Regions from separate parts of the Bradyrhizobium sp. JHI2711 genome, predicted to be linked through region 1. Evidence: riboswitches for the same ligand, from Rfam matches in the RefSeq annotation. Region 1 holds a riboswitch; the other holds the start of a gene.

The links. Region 1 has a riboswitch for cobalamin ahead of ACTEK7_RS07845 (energy-coupling factor ABC transporter permease). Riboswitches for the same ligand answer to the same signal wherever they lie in the genome.
Region 2: it holds a riboswitch for cobalamin, as region 1 does, so the genes downstream of both, metE (5-methyltetrahydropteroyltriglutamate--homocysteine S-methyltransferase) here and ACTEK7_RS07845 (energy-coupling factor ABC transporter permease) in region 1, are expected to answer to the same signal.

What each region holds. Positions count from the first base shown of each region.
Region 1 is NZ_JBPZPT010000001.1:1,650,747-1,658,713, forward strand. Features, by position in the region: gene cobT (nicotinate-nucleotide--dimethylbenzimidazole phosphoribosyltransferase) at 1-771, opposite strand, end outside; gene cobF (precorrin-6A synthase (deacetylating)) at 777-1,526, opposite strand; gene ACTEK7_RS07845 (energy-coupling factor ABC transporter permease) at 1,572-2,249, opposite strand; cobalamin riboswitch at 2,287-2,505, opposite strand; gene cobA (uroporphyrinogen-III C-methyltransferase) at 2,551-3,282, opposite strand; gene ACTEK7_RS07855 (cobyrinate a,c-diamide synthase) at 3,279-4,589, opposite strand; gene cobM (precorrin-4 C(11)-methyltransferase) at 4,589-5,371, opposite strand; gene ACTEK7_RS07865 (cobalamin biosynthesis protein) at 5,368-5,736, opposite strand; gene cbiE (precorrin-6y C5,15-methyltransferase (decarboxylating) subunit CbiE) at 5,733-6,914, opposite strand; gene ACTEK7_RS07875 (cobalt-precorrin-6A reductase) at 6,913-7,659, shown strand; gene cobJ (precorrin-3B C(17)-methyltransferase) at 7,635-7,967, opposite strand, start outside.
Region 2 is NZ_JBPZPT010000001.1:2,542,454-2,550,420, reverse strand. Features, by position in the region: gene ACTEK7_RS11925 (nodulate formation efficiency C protein) at 1-577, opposite strand, end outside; gene ACTEK7_RS11920 (hypothetical protein) at 920-1,195, opposite strand; cobalamin riboswitch at 1,607-1,809, shown strand; gene metE (5-methyltetrahydropteroyltriglutamate--homocysteine S-methyltransferase) at 1,910-4,255, shown strand; gene ACTEK7_RS11910 (hemerythrin domain-containing protein) at 5,521-6,120, opposite strand; gene fixJ (response regulator FixJ) at 7,127-7,729, opposite strand.

The DNA.
Region 1 (7,967 bases):
GATGCGGCGTTGCGCGGCCGCGATGATCGCACCCGAGATCGCCGCAATCTCGAGGCCGCCGACCGCGCACAGGATTTTTTCGGGTGACGCCCCCGCAACGCCGTGATGCGCGATCGCCGCATCGATCACCCGCACCTTGTGCGCGCGGCCCGACGCACCGACGCCGGTGCCGCTGCCCGCGATCTCGTCGGCACTCACACCGAGCAGGCTCGCAGCAATCGCTGCTGAGGTCGTGGTGTTGCCGATCCCCATCTCGCCGAAGATCAAGAGATCAGGCCGGCCGGCCTCGGCGCGCGCCACCGCGCGCTGGCCGGCCTCGAAGGCGAAGGCCAATTCCGTGGGCGTGAGCGCGGCCTCGACACTGAAATCGCGGGTGCCGCTGCGCGGCTTGTCAGTGACGATTCCCGCGATCTGCGCCTCGGTCAGCGTGCCGGCGTCGACCACCTCGAGGCTCGAACCCAGCTCGCGCGCCAGCACCGAGATCGCGGCGCCACCGGCAGCAAAATTCGTCATCATCGCGATGGTGACGGCTTGCGGATAGGCCGACACGCCCTGCGCGACGATGCCGTGGTCGCCGGCGAAGATGATGATCGGCACCCGCGCGGCGCGCGGTTGCTCGGTGGCCTGCAGGCCCGCAAGCTCGATTGCGAGCTGCTCGAGCCGGCCGAGCGCGCCGGTCGGCTTCGTCAGTTGCGCCTGCCGCGCAATGGCCGCCTCGCGATGAACAGCGGAGACCTCGGGGCAGTTCTGATAAACCCATTCGGGAAGCATGCTGCTCAACGCCTGCGTTTGATGATGTAGCTATCCATGATCCAGCCGTGCCGCTCGCGCGCCTCTTGCCGCAACGCGACGATGCGCGGGCCGACCTCGGCCAGCGCGCCGGACATGATGATCTGATCGGGCATGCCGAGATAGGCCCCCCACCAGATGTGAAGCCCGGCCGGATCCAGCGATTGGAACGCCGTGCCGCCATCGAGCATCACGACGACGGTATCGACGCCCTGCGGCCAGCCGCCTTCGCGCAAGCGCCGCCCCGTCGTGACCAGGAACGGCTCGCCGATGTCGTTGAGCGGCAGCGCATGCGCCGCGCACAGCGCCTGGATCGAGGTGATCCCCGGCACGACCTCGATTGTCGGCAATGGATCGAGCCGCCGCGCAATGCGCAGCGAGGAGTCGTAGAGCGACGGATCGCCCCAGATCAGCAACGCGACCTTGCCGTCATCTTCGAGATGCCCAGCGATCCTCTGCGACCAGGTCGCGGCCACCGCATCGTGCCAATCGTCGACGCCCTTGCGGTAGTCCGACTCGGTCGCATCGCGCACGGGAAGATCGAATTCGGCGATGCGCGTCGTTTTGTTGGTGAGCACACCGGCGCAGATCGTTCGCCTGAGATCGGCGAGATCGGATTTTGCCGTTCCCTTGCGCGGGATCAGGATGAGATCGGCGGCGTTGATGGCGTCAACGGCGGCGCGCGTAAGCTGCGCGGGATCGCCGCAACCGATGCCGATCAGGGAGAGCGTGAGCATCGCGAGCGCGATGGGCGGCCACACCGGCCGCCCATCGCTGATCTCTTACGCCGCGTTGTGCAGGCGCGGGGTGACGAGGCCGGGCGCGGTGACGCCGCGCAGCGACTTCGCCAGCGCCAGCACCGCGAGATCGGCGAGCGGTTCGATCACGATCACCAGCGCATAAGCGGCAGCGAACGTCCCGACGCTGGCGAGGTTGCTCATCGCAAAGCCGGAGCCATAGAGCGCCCAGAACGCCACCCATGCGATCACGCCGGCCTGGTAGGTCGTCGAAAGCGCCAGCGCCTGACCGTATTTCAAATCGACATAGGCGGTGTTGCGAGGGATGATCCGCGTGGCGATCGCCTGGATCGCGAACAGCGGCACCAGCAGCGTGGTGACGTTCATGCCGTATTGCGGCAGATCGACTGGCTCCAGCAGCATGCCCTGAAGCAGCAGGCCAAATGCAAGGCCGAAGGCGGCGGGCGCAGCACCAAAGAGCAGGAACAAGGTCGAGCCGAGGATGAAGTGCACCTCTGATACCCCAACCGGAAAGTGCGGCAGGATCTCGAAGAAGACGAAGACGAGAGCGGTGGTGGCCAGTGTCCGCGCCGCGAACGAGCCGGCGCCCTGCTCGCGCACGGTCTCGACCGCGAGCTTCAAGGCAACGCCGCCTGCGGCGATGCCGGTTGCGTAACTCAACACGAGCTTGGCGCCCGTCACGATCCCGGGTTCGATATGCATGGCTCAATTCCTTTCCGCCGTCACACCCGACGGCCTTGGCCTCAATACGTGCACGGCCGGTCTCCTGGCTCGCGGTTCACTGGGTTCTCCGGCCTTCCCGGACCTTGCGGTCCAGTGGCGGTTCGGAGGCCCTCACCGCTTACAGTCGCGGGGGCGGCTGGGGTTTTGGGCGCCGCAACTGGGTCCGCCCATCCCCATTCCCGATTATGCTCCGGCGCTTTGCGCCGCGTCGAGCACCATGCCGCTCTTGTGTGCCCCTTTCGCATCGCGGGCGTCAAGGGGCGAACCGATGCCGGAGCCGTCATGCCGGATATTCTCCCGCCAGCGCGCCGAACAGGATGACGGCGGCGGTGGAAGCGGCGCCGCCGCGCGCAAGCTGCTCGGCGAGCTCGGCAATCGTGGTGCGGACCAGCCGCTCGTCAGGTCGCCCGAGGGATTCGGCGAATAGCGCCGGGGTGCTGGGGGCGAGACCATGCGCGATCAATTTTGCGGCAAGCGCCGGAAAGGTGCGCCGGCCCATATAGACCACGGTCGTCGCCTCGGGATCGGCAAGCGCCGCCCAATTCAGATTGGGCGGCAGCTCGCCGGTGACGTCAGCGCCGGTGATGAACTGCACCCGGCGGGAGGTATGCCGGCGGGTCAGGGGAATACCGGCCTGGGCGGCGGCGACACAGGCGGAGGTGACGCCGGGAACGATCTCGTAGCCGATGCCGGCTTCGCGCAGCGTCTCGATCTCCTCCTCGAGCCGGCCGAAAATGCCGGCATCGCCGGACTTGAGCCGCACCACGCGCGCACCGGTTGCGGCATAGTCGACCAGGAGACGGTTGACGTGGTGCTGCTTGGTCGAAGGACGACCGGCCCGCTTTCCCACCGCGACGAGATTGGCACCTGGCCGCGCGAGATCGAGGATCGCGCCGGAGGCAAGATCGTCATAAAGCACGACGTCGGCCTCGCGCAGCCGCGTGGCGCCCTTCACCGTGAGGAGCTCGGGATCGCCCGGACCGGCGGAAACGAAAGAGACAAAACCGCTCACCGGTCCTCCGCGATCAGATGGAAGAACGTGCCGGTGGCATGGCCACGGCGCGAGCCGGTTTCGGCAATGACCGCGCCGGTGGCATCGTGCACGACCGCGAGCGGCGTATCGGGCTGGGCGAGAATCGTCGAATAGTGGAACTCGTGGCCGCGCAGGCGCGCGCCAGGCTGATGCCCCGGCATCGGTGCGGCGAGTTCGGCAAGACGATAACCGAGGTGCATGCGCCGCTTGGCAAAGCTTGTCTCGAGGCCAAGCAGCCCCGCCATCTCATGGCGGATACCGTCGGCGTCGGTCAGGCCTGCGCCCAGCACCATATAGCCTCCGCATTCGCCATGCACGGGCCGCGTCTCGGCGAAAGCGCGCAAGCCGCTGCGAAAGCGCGCATTGCCCGCGATCTTTCCCGCATGCAGCTCGGGATAGCCGCCCGGCAGCCAGCACACGTCGGCGCTCGCATCGGGTGCTTCGTCGGCCAGCGGCGAGAACGGCACGATCTCGGCGCCCGCCGCGCGCCAGGCTTCCAGCATATGCGGATAGACGAAGGAGAACGCCGCATCGCGCGCCAGCGCGATGCGCTGGCCGGGCGGCGTCACGTTCAATCCGTTCGCCGCAGCTTGCGGCGACCATTGGCCTGCCGAGTGGAGCACCGCATCGAGATCGACGTGCTCGGCGACAAAGCGCGCGGCCTCGTCGATCAGCTTGCCGATCTCGGCCTGCTCCTCGGCCTGCACGAGACCGAGATGCCGCTTCGGCAGGCTGATCTCGGCATGGCGCGGCAGCGCGCCGAACACTTTGATGCCGGCCTCCTTCAGCGCGCGCCGCACCAGATCCTCATGGCGCGGGCTGGCGACGCGATTGAGCACGACGCCCGCAAGGCGCACGCCGGCGCGGTAATCGCGAAGGCCGGCGGCGATCGCTGCCGCAGTCTGCGCCTGGCCGGAGGGATCGATCACCAAAACCACCGGCCAGCCCAGCATCTCCGCGATATCAGCGGTCGCTCCCGTGCCGGAGACGCCGCGCGCGGCGACACCGTCGAACAGGCCCATCGATCCCTCGGCGAGCACGACATCTGCATCGCCGCCACGGCTGACGAGATGCGCGATGGTGCTGCGATCCATCGCCCAGCTGTCGACGTTGACCGAGGCGCGTTCCGTGGCCGCGGCGTGGAAGGCGGGATCGATATAGTCGGGGCCGCTCTTGAAGCACTGCACGTTCAAGCCGCGCTTGCGCCAGGCGCGGGCGAGCGCCAGCGTCAGCGTCGTCTTGCCGACGCCGGAGGCCGGCGCGGAGATGACAAGGCTCGCCGGCATCACGACGCCTCCGGAAAGCGCGGCTCGGCACCGACCGGCCGGTAGCGGCGGTCGTAGTCGGCGGCATAGAGGCGGCTCTCGTCAAAATCGGCAGCGCCAAGCGTCTTGCCGACCAGGATCAGCGCCGTGCGCTCCATCTCGCCACCCACGAACGCACCGAGCGTTGCAAGCGTCGCGCGCACGATGCGCTGCTCCGGCCAGCTCGCGCGCCAGACGATCGCGACCGGGCAATCCGCGCCGTAATGCAGCGTCAGCTCGGCGACGACCTGGTCGAGCAGATGGATCGACAGGTGGATCGCGAGCACCGCGCCGGTCGCAGCGAACGCGGCGAGCTTCTCGCCCTCGGGCATCGCGCTGGCACGGCCCGGCGTGCGCGTCAGCACGACCGTCTGAGCAAGACCGGGCAGCGTCAGCTCAGCCTCCAGCGCGGCCGCGGCAGCCGAGAACGAGGGAACGCCGGGTGTCACCGAGTAGGGAATCCCGAGCGCACGCAAACGGCGGAGCTGCTCGCCCATCGCCGACCAGATTGAGAGATCACCGGAATGCAGCCGCGCGACATCCAGGCCTGCCGCATGCGCGCCTGCGATCTCGGCGATGATCTCGTCGAGCGACATTGGCGCGGTGTTGACGATACGTGCGCCGGGCGGGCAATGCGCCAGCACGCCCTCCGGCACCAGCGAGCCGGCATAGAGACAAACCGGACTGGCCGCGATCAGATCGCGGCCGCGCAACGTCAGCAGATCGGGTGCGCCCGGCCCGGCACCGATGAAATGCACCGTCATGGGCCGTCTCCTTCGGCAATCGCGGCGGTCGCGGTGCGATCCTGCGAGACAACCCGTGCTGCAATCAACCGCGCGCGCGGACCGGCGACCGCGAGCGCAGCAGCCTCGGCTACAGATCCGGTGCCAAATTTCTCCGCGATGAGCTTCGATTGCGTGGGCGTGTCGATGCCGGCCAGTGTCGCGACCGGAACGGCCCTGATCGGCACGCCGCATTCGCGTGCGAGCTGCTTCAGCGCCTCGGTATCGGCCTTGTCGCTGACGGTTGCCATCGCCGCAAGCCCTTCCGCACCGCCCGCAGCGAGCAGCGCTTCGCGCAACGAAGCCAGCGTCACATCGCGCTTGAAGCCGAGTCCGGCGACCTTCATCGGACCACACTCCACTGCACCACGGGGCGTGCTGCTTCCCACGACCGATAGCGGCCGAGCGGAGCGGCATGAGAAATTTCGGCTCTCATAAGCTCGCCACCATGGCGCTGATGTAGCTCGCTGAGCAACGCTTCCGTTTCCAGCGTGACCGAGTGTGCGACGAGCCGCGCTCCGAGCGAGAGCCGCGTCCAGATCGCATCAAATAACACTTCGTCGAGACCACCGCCAATGAAGACGGCATCCGGCGCTTCCAACCCGGCAAGAGCTTCCGGTGCCCTGCCCGTGACGATTGTGATCCGATGTGCCAGACCGAAGGCGGCCGCATTCTTGCGAATGTTCGCGGCGCGATCCTCGCGCGCCTCGACCGCAATCGCCGTCCCACCATCCAGCGCCCACTCCACGGAGATCGAGCCTGAACCAGCGCCGATGTCCCACAGCCGCTCGCCGGCCCGCGGCGCCAGCGCCGAGAGCGCAAGCGCGCGCACCGGCCGCTTGGTGATCTGGCCGTCATGGACGAAGAGGTCGTCCGATAATCCCGAACTGCGGGGCATCCCCTGTCCGCCCTTCGCCTCGACGGCGACGGTGACCAGGTTTCCGGCGAGATCACCGGCAAGACTATCGGCGCGATATTCTGTGATGCTTTCGCGCGGGCCACCGAGGGCGGCGAGCATCCAGAAGGCTGAGGCGCCCCACCCGCGCTCGCTCAACCACCTAGCCAGATCGCCAGCCGCTTTCCCATCGCGCACGAGACAGATGATGCGCGCCCCTCGCGCCAGATGCGGACCGAGACGCTCGAACGGTGCGGCGTGAAGCCCGAGGCAGACGGTGGATTCGAGTCGCCAGCCCAGCCGCGCGGCGGCGAGCGAGAAGGTGGACGGAGCAGGATGCGCGATCCACTCGTCGCCACCGAGCTTCTCGGCAAGGCTCGCGCCGGCGCCATGCCAGAACGGATCGCCGGAGGCGAGCACCACCGTCGGCCTGCCGCGACAGCTCAGCACGACATCCGCATCGAACGGCACCGGCCATGGACGACCGCGGCTGCCAATTTCGGCAAGCGCAAGATGGCGCTCGCCGCCGAACACGGTTTCGGCCTTGGCAAGCGCCTTTCGGCTTGCCTCCGACAGCCCGGCAAGGCCATCTTCGCCGATACCGATGATGGTCAGCCAGGGATCAGACATGATTCGCGCCCTCATTCTGGGCGGAACGGCCGATGCGAGCCTGCTCGCCGCGGAGATCGCGCGCGCCGGCATCGATGCCGTCTATTCCTATGGCGGCCGCACCCGCGCGCCCGCCGATCAGCCGCTGCCGACGCGCATCGGCGGGTTTGGCGGCGTGAGCGGACTTGCGGATTACATCCGCGCCGAAGGCATCACGCATGTGATCGATGCAACGCATCCCTTCGCCGCGGAAATGAGCCGCAACGCCGTTGCGGCTTGCACCGAGACGGGCACGCCGTTGCTTGCGCTGGAGCGCGCGCCCTGGATCAAGGCGTCCACCGACAACTGGATCGAGGTGGCGGATGTCAATGCTGCCGTCTCCGCACTGCCCGACGCCCCGGCAAACGTGTTCCTCGCCATCGGTCGCCAGCACATTGCGCCATTCGCGACGAAGCCGCAGCACGCCTACACGCTGCGCTTCGTCGACCCGCCCGACGCGCCCCTGCCCTTCGCGGCCGATGTGATCGTGTCGCGCGGACCGTTCACGCTTCATAGTGAGCTGGCGATGATGCGCACACGCGGCATCGCCTGGATCGTTGCCCGCAATTCCGGCGGCGACGGCGCACGCGCGAAGATCGACGCGGCGCGCATGCTCGGCCTGCCCGTGATCATGATCTCGCGACCAGAGCTGCCCGAGCGCCAAAGGGTCGAGAGTGTCACTGACGTGATGCAGTGGCTCGGTCATTCTGCCCGCCTCGGCGCATAGACCCAGCGGCCGACGCGGCGCGTCTGCGAGTTGCCGAGGATCACCAGCGTGCGCATGTCGGCCATCTCGGGCGTCGCCTGGTTCAGCGTCACGATCTCGATCTTTTCATCGGCCGCGCTGATCGCGCGCGCGAAGATCATGAGACGCTCGCCGCAGCCGGCCTCGCGAAGCAGCGCCAGCGCACGGCCGAATCCTTCCGGGCGGCTGGCCGAGCGCGGGTTGTACATCGCGATGGCAAAATCGCCTTCCGCCGCGAGGCGCAGGCGCTTCTCGATCACCGCCCACGGCTTGAGATTGTCGGAGAGATT
Region 2 (7,967 bases), 890 kb from region 1:
TCGGCTTGTCATTCTGCTTCGGCAAGTAGTCCACTCCAACAGGATCAACGATAGTGCAGCTGCCCTGCCGCAGAAGATCACCGAGCCGACCTTGCATGGTCGTCACAAAGTTGAAGTTGGCCGGGTCATGCAGAAAGCCAAGATTTGCGTCCCTTTCGCCATCCTTGACTTCACTGGCGATCAACGAGAGCGCGAAGGCGCGCCAGCCCAATTCCATTGGCTTCGCATAGGTCGACGCAAGTTCAATCGTCCCGTCGAGCGCGACCTTCCAGGTGATAACGTACTCTTCGTCTGATTTATCATCCCGGTGCCTGGTCCAAGAAACAAAAACATATTCATTTTGGTCAAGTTCAGCGACGCCCCACATCCGAGGGACGAACTGTGCCACCTTCGAGACGTTGGAGATAACTTGTTCTATTGTCTCACCGTCTTGCGCTCGCCACGTTGACTTGACTCTTTCGACAAGGGGGCTGTCGTTAGCGCGAACAGTGTTGCTCGTCGCAGCCAGCCCGGCCAGGCAGATCAGGGATCGACCGAGCCAAAGCCATAGCGCGCGTCTTCCTGACGTTTTCTTCATAACCGTCGGCCTATCCGGTCTCATCCACACGTCATTCCAGAGCAGGCAACCTTCAACCTGTTATGCGCGAGCGCAAGAAGTTAGCGGCGACGCGACGGGGCGACCACTGGTTTTCCCGTGCGAGCAGGCGCTCCCCTCTATGTCACGCGCCGCTAACTTCACTGCCACCGACAGCCTCAATTTGCTGTGCTGGACATGCCCAGCAGGAGGACTGGGCAGGCAGAGGACGTGCATTCTTCGTGCCAGATAATAGACGGCAATTCGCACCGGTTTTGTGTCCTCTTTGTCGACTTTCCGACTGGCGCATGTCTCGATGTTTCCGTTCAACCTCTCCAGCACGGCTTATGCATCCCCGTCACGCACCGGATGTTCGACGGCACAGCGGAACGCCTCGGTGCCAAGTTCCTGATGAGAAGTGGCAGCACGTTTGCCGTCATTGAACCGTGTGGTTCGGTTATCGTTGCCGGAATGTGGGCTTTTGATCGCTGCCATGCCTTCGGGCACTTTCGGCCAAGGGGCCATGGCGCGTTTGGCGCTCCTTTCGCGACGTCCGGCGCTCCGGAAGTCGAGAACAGCCTCAGTCAGGCGCGCTTTGTACTCGATGGCGAACGACGGCAAGCCGATCTTCGCCGAGCATTTGGGGTGTGGCTGGCACCGCAAATCAAACGTGCTGCCCGGGTAAGTTGTAAGTTGCTGGCTTAGCCAGGTGTCTTGGCCTATTCAACACTGATCCTGTTGGTCGAGAAGGTGGCTGGATGGCGCGCGTGCTCGAAAAACCGCTGGGAAGCTGGGACTGGCGACAAATGCGTTCTGCTCGAGGCAGCGGCCCCGACCGCGCAAGCCGCATTTGTCCTTTCCACCGATCTGGCGTGCAACCCGCGGGCAACTGCGATGCTCATTGCGGTATCGCTGATTGGAGAGCACTGCTACATCATCTCAATGCTAGAGATGCACGGTCATTCGCGTAGCAGATGTCGCAGCATCAGCTTGAGACATGATCTGAGAGGTTGACGGAAGACTGCTCTTGCCGATAATCCAAGTCGTCGAGGTTCTCCGGTTTCCATTTGATCCGGAGCTAAGAGGGAAGCCGGTGAAAATGCCGGCGCTGCCCCCGCAACTGTGAGCGGCGAGCCGCTGTCCAACGACGTCACTGAAGCCTGCGCGGCTTCGGGAAGGCCGGACAGCAGCGATGACCTGCGAGCCAGGAGACCTGCCCCGACACTATATTCGTCCACGGGCGGGGTGTCCCGGTGGTGCGCCAAGCAGCCGTCGCACCGCGACTTCCCCTGCCTGCGTCCGCCATGGCCTTTGCCCCCAACATGGGTTAACGCTATGTCTCTTCTCTCCCTCCCTGTTGCCACGCTCGGAACGCCACGCATCGGTCCAAGGCGCGAGCTCAAAGTCGCTCTAGAAAGCTACTGGGCCGGAAAAAGCAGCGAACAGCAGCTGCTCGAGGACGCAGCTGGCCTGCGTGCCGCGAATTGGGCCCGTCAGAAATCTATCGGCGTCACGGTCATTCCATCGAACGATTTCTCGCTGTATGACCAGGTGCTCGACACAAGTGTCATGGTTGGCGCCATCCCGGAGATCTACGCCTCGAAAGCCGAATCCGTTTCGCTCAAGACATACTTCGCCATGGCCCGCGGTTCACAATGCGACGACCAGGAAGCGAGTTGCGGTCACGGACCGCGCGGATTTGGCGCACCCGCGCAGGAGATGACCAAGTGGTTCGACACCAACTATCACTATATGGTCCCCGAGTTTCACAGGGGACAGACTTTCAGGCTATGCTCTCGCAAGCCGATCGAGGAGTATGAGGAAGCCAAGGCCCTTGGCTTTCAGACCCGCCCCGTCCTGATCGGGCCGGTCACATTCCTAAAGCTCGGCAAGAGTCCCGATCCCACGTTCCAGCCACTCTCACTGCTGGATGAACTGATACCGCCCTATATCGAGGTTATGCAGGAATTGGCCAAACGTGGGGCAAATTGGGTTCAGTTCGACGAGCCCAGCCTAGTTCTTGATCTGGATGAGGGGACGCGAAAATCTTTGCGACATGCCTATGACCGGCTCGCCAAGGAGGGGCCGGCGATCAAGCTCATGGTTGCCAGCTATTTCGGCGACCTCGGCGACAATCTGGACACCGCCTTGAGCCTGCCAGTTGCCGGGCTGCACCTCGATCTGGTTCGAGCGCCACAGTTGTTGCACCAGATCATCGCTGGCGGCCGAAGTGATCTCGTCATGTCGCTCGGTGTCGTCGACGGTCGGAATGTATGGCGGTCGAATTTGTCGTCGCTGCGCCAGCGGCTCGAACCCGCGATTGCGAAGCTCGGCAAGGATCGTGTACAGATCGCCCCATCCTGCTCGCTGCTTCATGTGCCGGTCGATGTTGAACTCGAGACCGGCCTCGCTTCCGACGTCAAGAGCTGGCTTGCTTTCTCGGTCCAGAAGATGCGGGAGCTTGCGATCCTAGCGCGTGCACTCGCAGGCGACCAGAATGTTGCGTTAGCTCTTGCCGAGTCGGAAGGTGCCGCGACTGTCCGCCGGACTTCGCCGAAAATCCGTGATGCCAATGTCGCTGTCCGGATGAGAGCGATCGACCAGACCATGTGTCGGCGCGCGAGCCCATTTGCCCGTCGGGCCGAGATCCAAAGCAATCGATTCGGACTACCGGCTTTTCCTACCACGACGATCGGATCATTTCCGCAGACCACAGAGATCCGGAATGCCCGTGCGGCGCATGCGCGAGGTGCGATAAGCGACGAGCAATACGACAAGTTCCTCAAGGAGGAGACTGCGCGCGCCGTACGTTGGCAGGAGGACATCGGTCTTGACGTCCTCGTGCACGGCGAGTTTGAGCGCAATGACATGGTGCAGTACTTCGGCGAGCAACTCGCCGGCTTCGTATTTACCAAGAGCGGATGGGTGCAGTCCTACGGCTCGCGCTGCGTCAGGCCACCGATCCTGTTTGGCGATGTAGCACGGCCGAAGCCTATCACCGTGGACTGGTGGCGCTACGCGCAATCACTAACAAGGAAGCCGATGAAAGCGATGTTGACCGGACCGGTGACGATCTTGAACTGGTCCTTTGTTCGGGATGATATTCCCAGAAGCGAGGTCTGCCGCCAGATTGCGCTCGCGATCCGAGACGAAGTCCGCGATCTCGAGAATGCTGGTGCGACCATGATCCAGATCGACGAAGCTGCAGTCCGCGAAGGATTGCCGTTGCGTCGATCGGAGTGGGCGGCTTATCTCGACTGGGCCGTCGATTGCTTCCGCATCTGTTCATCGGGCGTCGCCGATCAAACGCAAATTCATACGCATATGTGCTACTCGGAGTTCAACGACATCATTGGTGCGATCGCTGCAATGGACGCGGATGTCATCTCGATCGAGACATCGCGCTCGAAAATGGAACTACTCGACGCGTTCAGGAACTACGAATATCCAAATCAGATCGGGCCGGGCGTGTACGACATCCACTCTCCACGCGTTCCCGAGACGAGCGAAATGAAGGAGCTGATGGTGTTGGCTCGGACGCGGCTGCAGGATTCGCAGCTCTGGATCAATCCAGACTGCGGCCTGAAGACGCGCAAATGGGAGGAGGTTCGGCCAGCGCTAGCGAACATGGTCACTGCCGCCCGCGAACTGCGCGCTGCATTCGATCCGCGAGGCCGTTGATCCGGGCTTCGGTCTCTTTTCGACAAAGCTGATCCGCTTGTGGTCATTTGCGCGGGAGCCTTAGGAACATAAAAAATGCCCCGCCCCGCTTAGCGGGCCGGGCGAAAGTCTGGGAGGAGCGAAGCTGACGCATTCGCGCGGACTTCCATCGGCGAAGCCGCCAGTTCGATCACGGCGAGGACATTCGCCGAAAATCTGAGCCGAGTTGAAGCACAAGATCAGCGTAGCTCAATTATGCCGTGGTATGCGACCGTATAGCCTGAGAGTTAGAATCTACACCAAGGTTTGTCGCTCATGAGCACGTCGGCACGATTACGACAGCAGCGAGGGGGCATGCCGGGCGGTCGCCGCAGGACAGCAAACTCGGTGCGCTTTCCTGCCTGGAGCCTTATGTTCGATCAGGGCGACGTAAGCCCGGCTCCATGGATCTCGCAAGCTTATCCAATGCATAAGCGGTTGCTAAATTTGAACCTTGCTTAAGGCAGTCCTTGGTCGACCGGTTCCACCCGATAGTCGGGTTTCGGCTTGGGCGCTGAGGAGCACCCTATCGGCACCGCGGCATCATCAAGCTCGTGACACCCTCCGCATGGTCCGCTCATAGATCTCAAACAGAGGTTTCTGGACCTGATTACGGAGTGTCGCCGATGCCTATGGCCGCTCCAAGGCCAATGGGAGGGCATGCTGCACGCCGCATACACGTATGTAGGATCGCGTGAAGCGGTCACGCGTCAGGAACGAGCATCATTTACGATGCGGATCCCCATAGGTTGTTGAAATCCAATTGCGCCAGAACTGGTCGTGGCGATCCACGTCCAGCGCCTTGCTGTTGGTGCTGAACGTACCCGGGACTGGCAGTGCCTCGCATTCGCGTGCAGTGAGTAGGACCGGCTGCGGCCGGATGTCTCAGAGCGTATGGGGCGGGGCTCAAGGAGTGGGTGCTTCGCCGCACCCGCGCGGCGGCAATCGTCCGTCCTCATCGGTCGGCGGACACGAGAGGCGTCCGTTTCGCGCGATATCACTGCGCAACTGACAGACCTGCGAGGTTTACATTGTGGTGCCGGAACCAGAGCTCAGCTAGGCTCCGCCATGCTGTTTGCGCCGGTGGTCGAGGAAGCGATCACGTTGCGCAGAAGCCATTTTGGGGGGGGGGGCGGCAGCCTACGTGCCCGCGAGCACCCCCATTTTCTTTCGACAGAATGAGCATGAGGTCCACTTCCTGCTGTCAAACGGCCGCGTCAATACGGCCCGTCCGTCTCGGCGCTGTGTCACGGATTGCCGGCCTTGGCGGACGACAACGCGACCGAGCTCCGTTCGGCCTCAGCTTCTTGCTCCAATTGCAGAATATGCGCTCTTAGCGCATCGGAAGTCGCTGCCGCTGTCTCGCTGAACAGCGGATCTCCATCATTGGTGAGGGCGGAAGCGATTTCGGTCCAATCCTTAGCCGAGAGAGCCTTCAGAGCGGCGGGAAAGAAATCTCGTTCTTCCCACATCATGTGGTGCCGCTCGCGTACTATAAAGTCGCGTATGATATTGCCGACGTCTTGCCGAAAGAGGTCACGATCCGCGAGGATAGCGTCAATAGCTCGCGCGAAGTGGTGCAAACGGTCGACGACTTCCTGGTGTTCAAGCGCGAGATCGCCGACGATTGCAGCTGCCTCCGGATCGCGAGACTTGAGCTTGAAAAAAATCAAGTCTTCCTGTGGATGATGGTACACCTCGGGGTAAACCTCGAAATAGCTGATAATCGCGCGAATGACCTCATAATCGGGCCGGATCCCCTTCTCAAAAATCTCCAATTCGCGTTGAAGAGCGACCAGAAGAAGATCAATGTTGCGATGCTCTCGAAGCAGAAGATCGATGATCATTGCGGTGTTCCTGGAGGCACAATCTAGGCTGGAAGCGATTTCTGCCATTTGCAAGACTGCCCAAGCCGAATTCGGTGTCCTTCGCGGGGCTGCGATTTGTCCGCGCCATTCGACGCAAAAAGTAGCGCGCTTCAATTTGAGCTGGCGTAAATCAACTTAGCTGAAGTGTTGCACAAAGCTCCTGGGCAGTCCGTCGTTACGCAGCACGACCGCACAGCGCACGAAACCACCTGATAGAGGTATTGGGCTGCCTGGTCTTCGCGGTAGATCTCGCTATTGGGAGTGAGACGCTTCGGTCTCGGAATTATGCCAAATGGTTCACGACGATGAGGTCGCCCACGCAAGACGCTGGTCGGATGGCGTCTCGTCTCGCTAGAACTGGCGGCCTGGGCGTGCATGGCGGACCCTATCTTACCAACGTCGATTCGACGCAGATTGGCTGCTCCTGACGAATTGGAAATTTGGATGTTTTCCCTAGGTAGAAGCCCCTAAGTATTTACACGTAAGTCCATGAGCGGGGCGTGTATGGGGCGACGCGGTCACTTGGTTGCTCAAACATGCTCAAATCGGATTACGAAGCTGCATGCTGGCTTCGTCGGCCGCGCACTGCCGTACCCCTGAAGAGCTCCAGCCAGCCGAAACGTTGTCGTCCATCGCCACTTTCGGCTCGCCGCAGGAAGTCTTGTTCGGCGCCTTGACTTTGATCCTCGTCAGCATCGGTCGGCCGCGGAGGTGACGGGGCCGATGTTGACGGCATCCTGATCGATGTACGCTGGCGTGGTGACGTGCTTGATGATCATGCGATAAGTACGCATGTGGACCGAGTTGGGGTCTAGCCCGGATCATAGGTCTCGGCTCGCGTGACATATTGACCTGGCGCAACGGCCGGCCTGGGTGTGTTGCATCGGCAGGCGTCACCGAAAACATGATCGGCTCGGTGCGCGCGAAACCTGCCGTTCGTCAGCTTGATGCATGAATAAGCCATTCACGCTATTTTGCGCTGCTGCTAGAGTCCCGCGGTAATGGCGATCCGCATCAACTCGGACATGCTGCGGACATTAGTCTTGGCCATCAGGTTCGCACGGTAAACCTCGACTGTCCGCGGACTGATGCCGAGATCATGGGCTATCACTTTGTTAATCTTGCCGGCTAATAGTCCCTGCAGGACGTCGCGTTCGCGGGACGAGAGATCCGCGAGGCGGGCTTCCGCCTGCAGTTTCGCTGCGTCGGCTGGCTTTGTTGGCCGCGCTTCCAAAGCACTATTGATCGCACGCAATAGCACCTCCTCCTCGAACGGCTTCTCGATGAAGTCGACCGCACCCGCTTTCATCGCTTCCACTGCGAGCGATACGTCGCCATGACCAGTTATTAAGAGGACGGGGCAGTCGGCGCGATCGGCTTTCACTTTTCTGACGAGTTCGAGACCGCTCATAGCCGGCAGACAGATGTCTGACACAATGCAGTCAACCGGACCGCTTGCGACGTCATTGAGAAACGCGGTCGCCGTCTCATAGGTTGCTACGTAGAAACCATTAACATCAAGCAGAAACGCGAGCGAGTCCCGCATAGCGGCGTCATCGTCGATCACGAGAATGCGCCGCCCAGTCATGTGTCTTCACTAAGCTCCGCAATCGCGCGGTGAACTGAAAGATCCTGTCGCCGCCCGGATTCCTCGTGGCTCGATGATCGTCCAGCAGATCGATAGCCCCACACCCATGCCATGCGTGTTAGACGTGACAATGGGCTGGAACCGGCCGTCGCTGATGCAGAGCAGGGTAGCGAAGCTCCCCCAGTCCGCGGCCGCGGCGAAAGCGGGAAAAACGACCGGAAGGTAGATGATCGTGCCC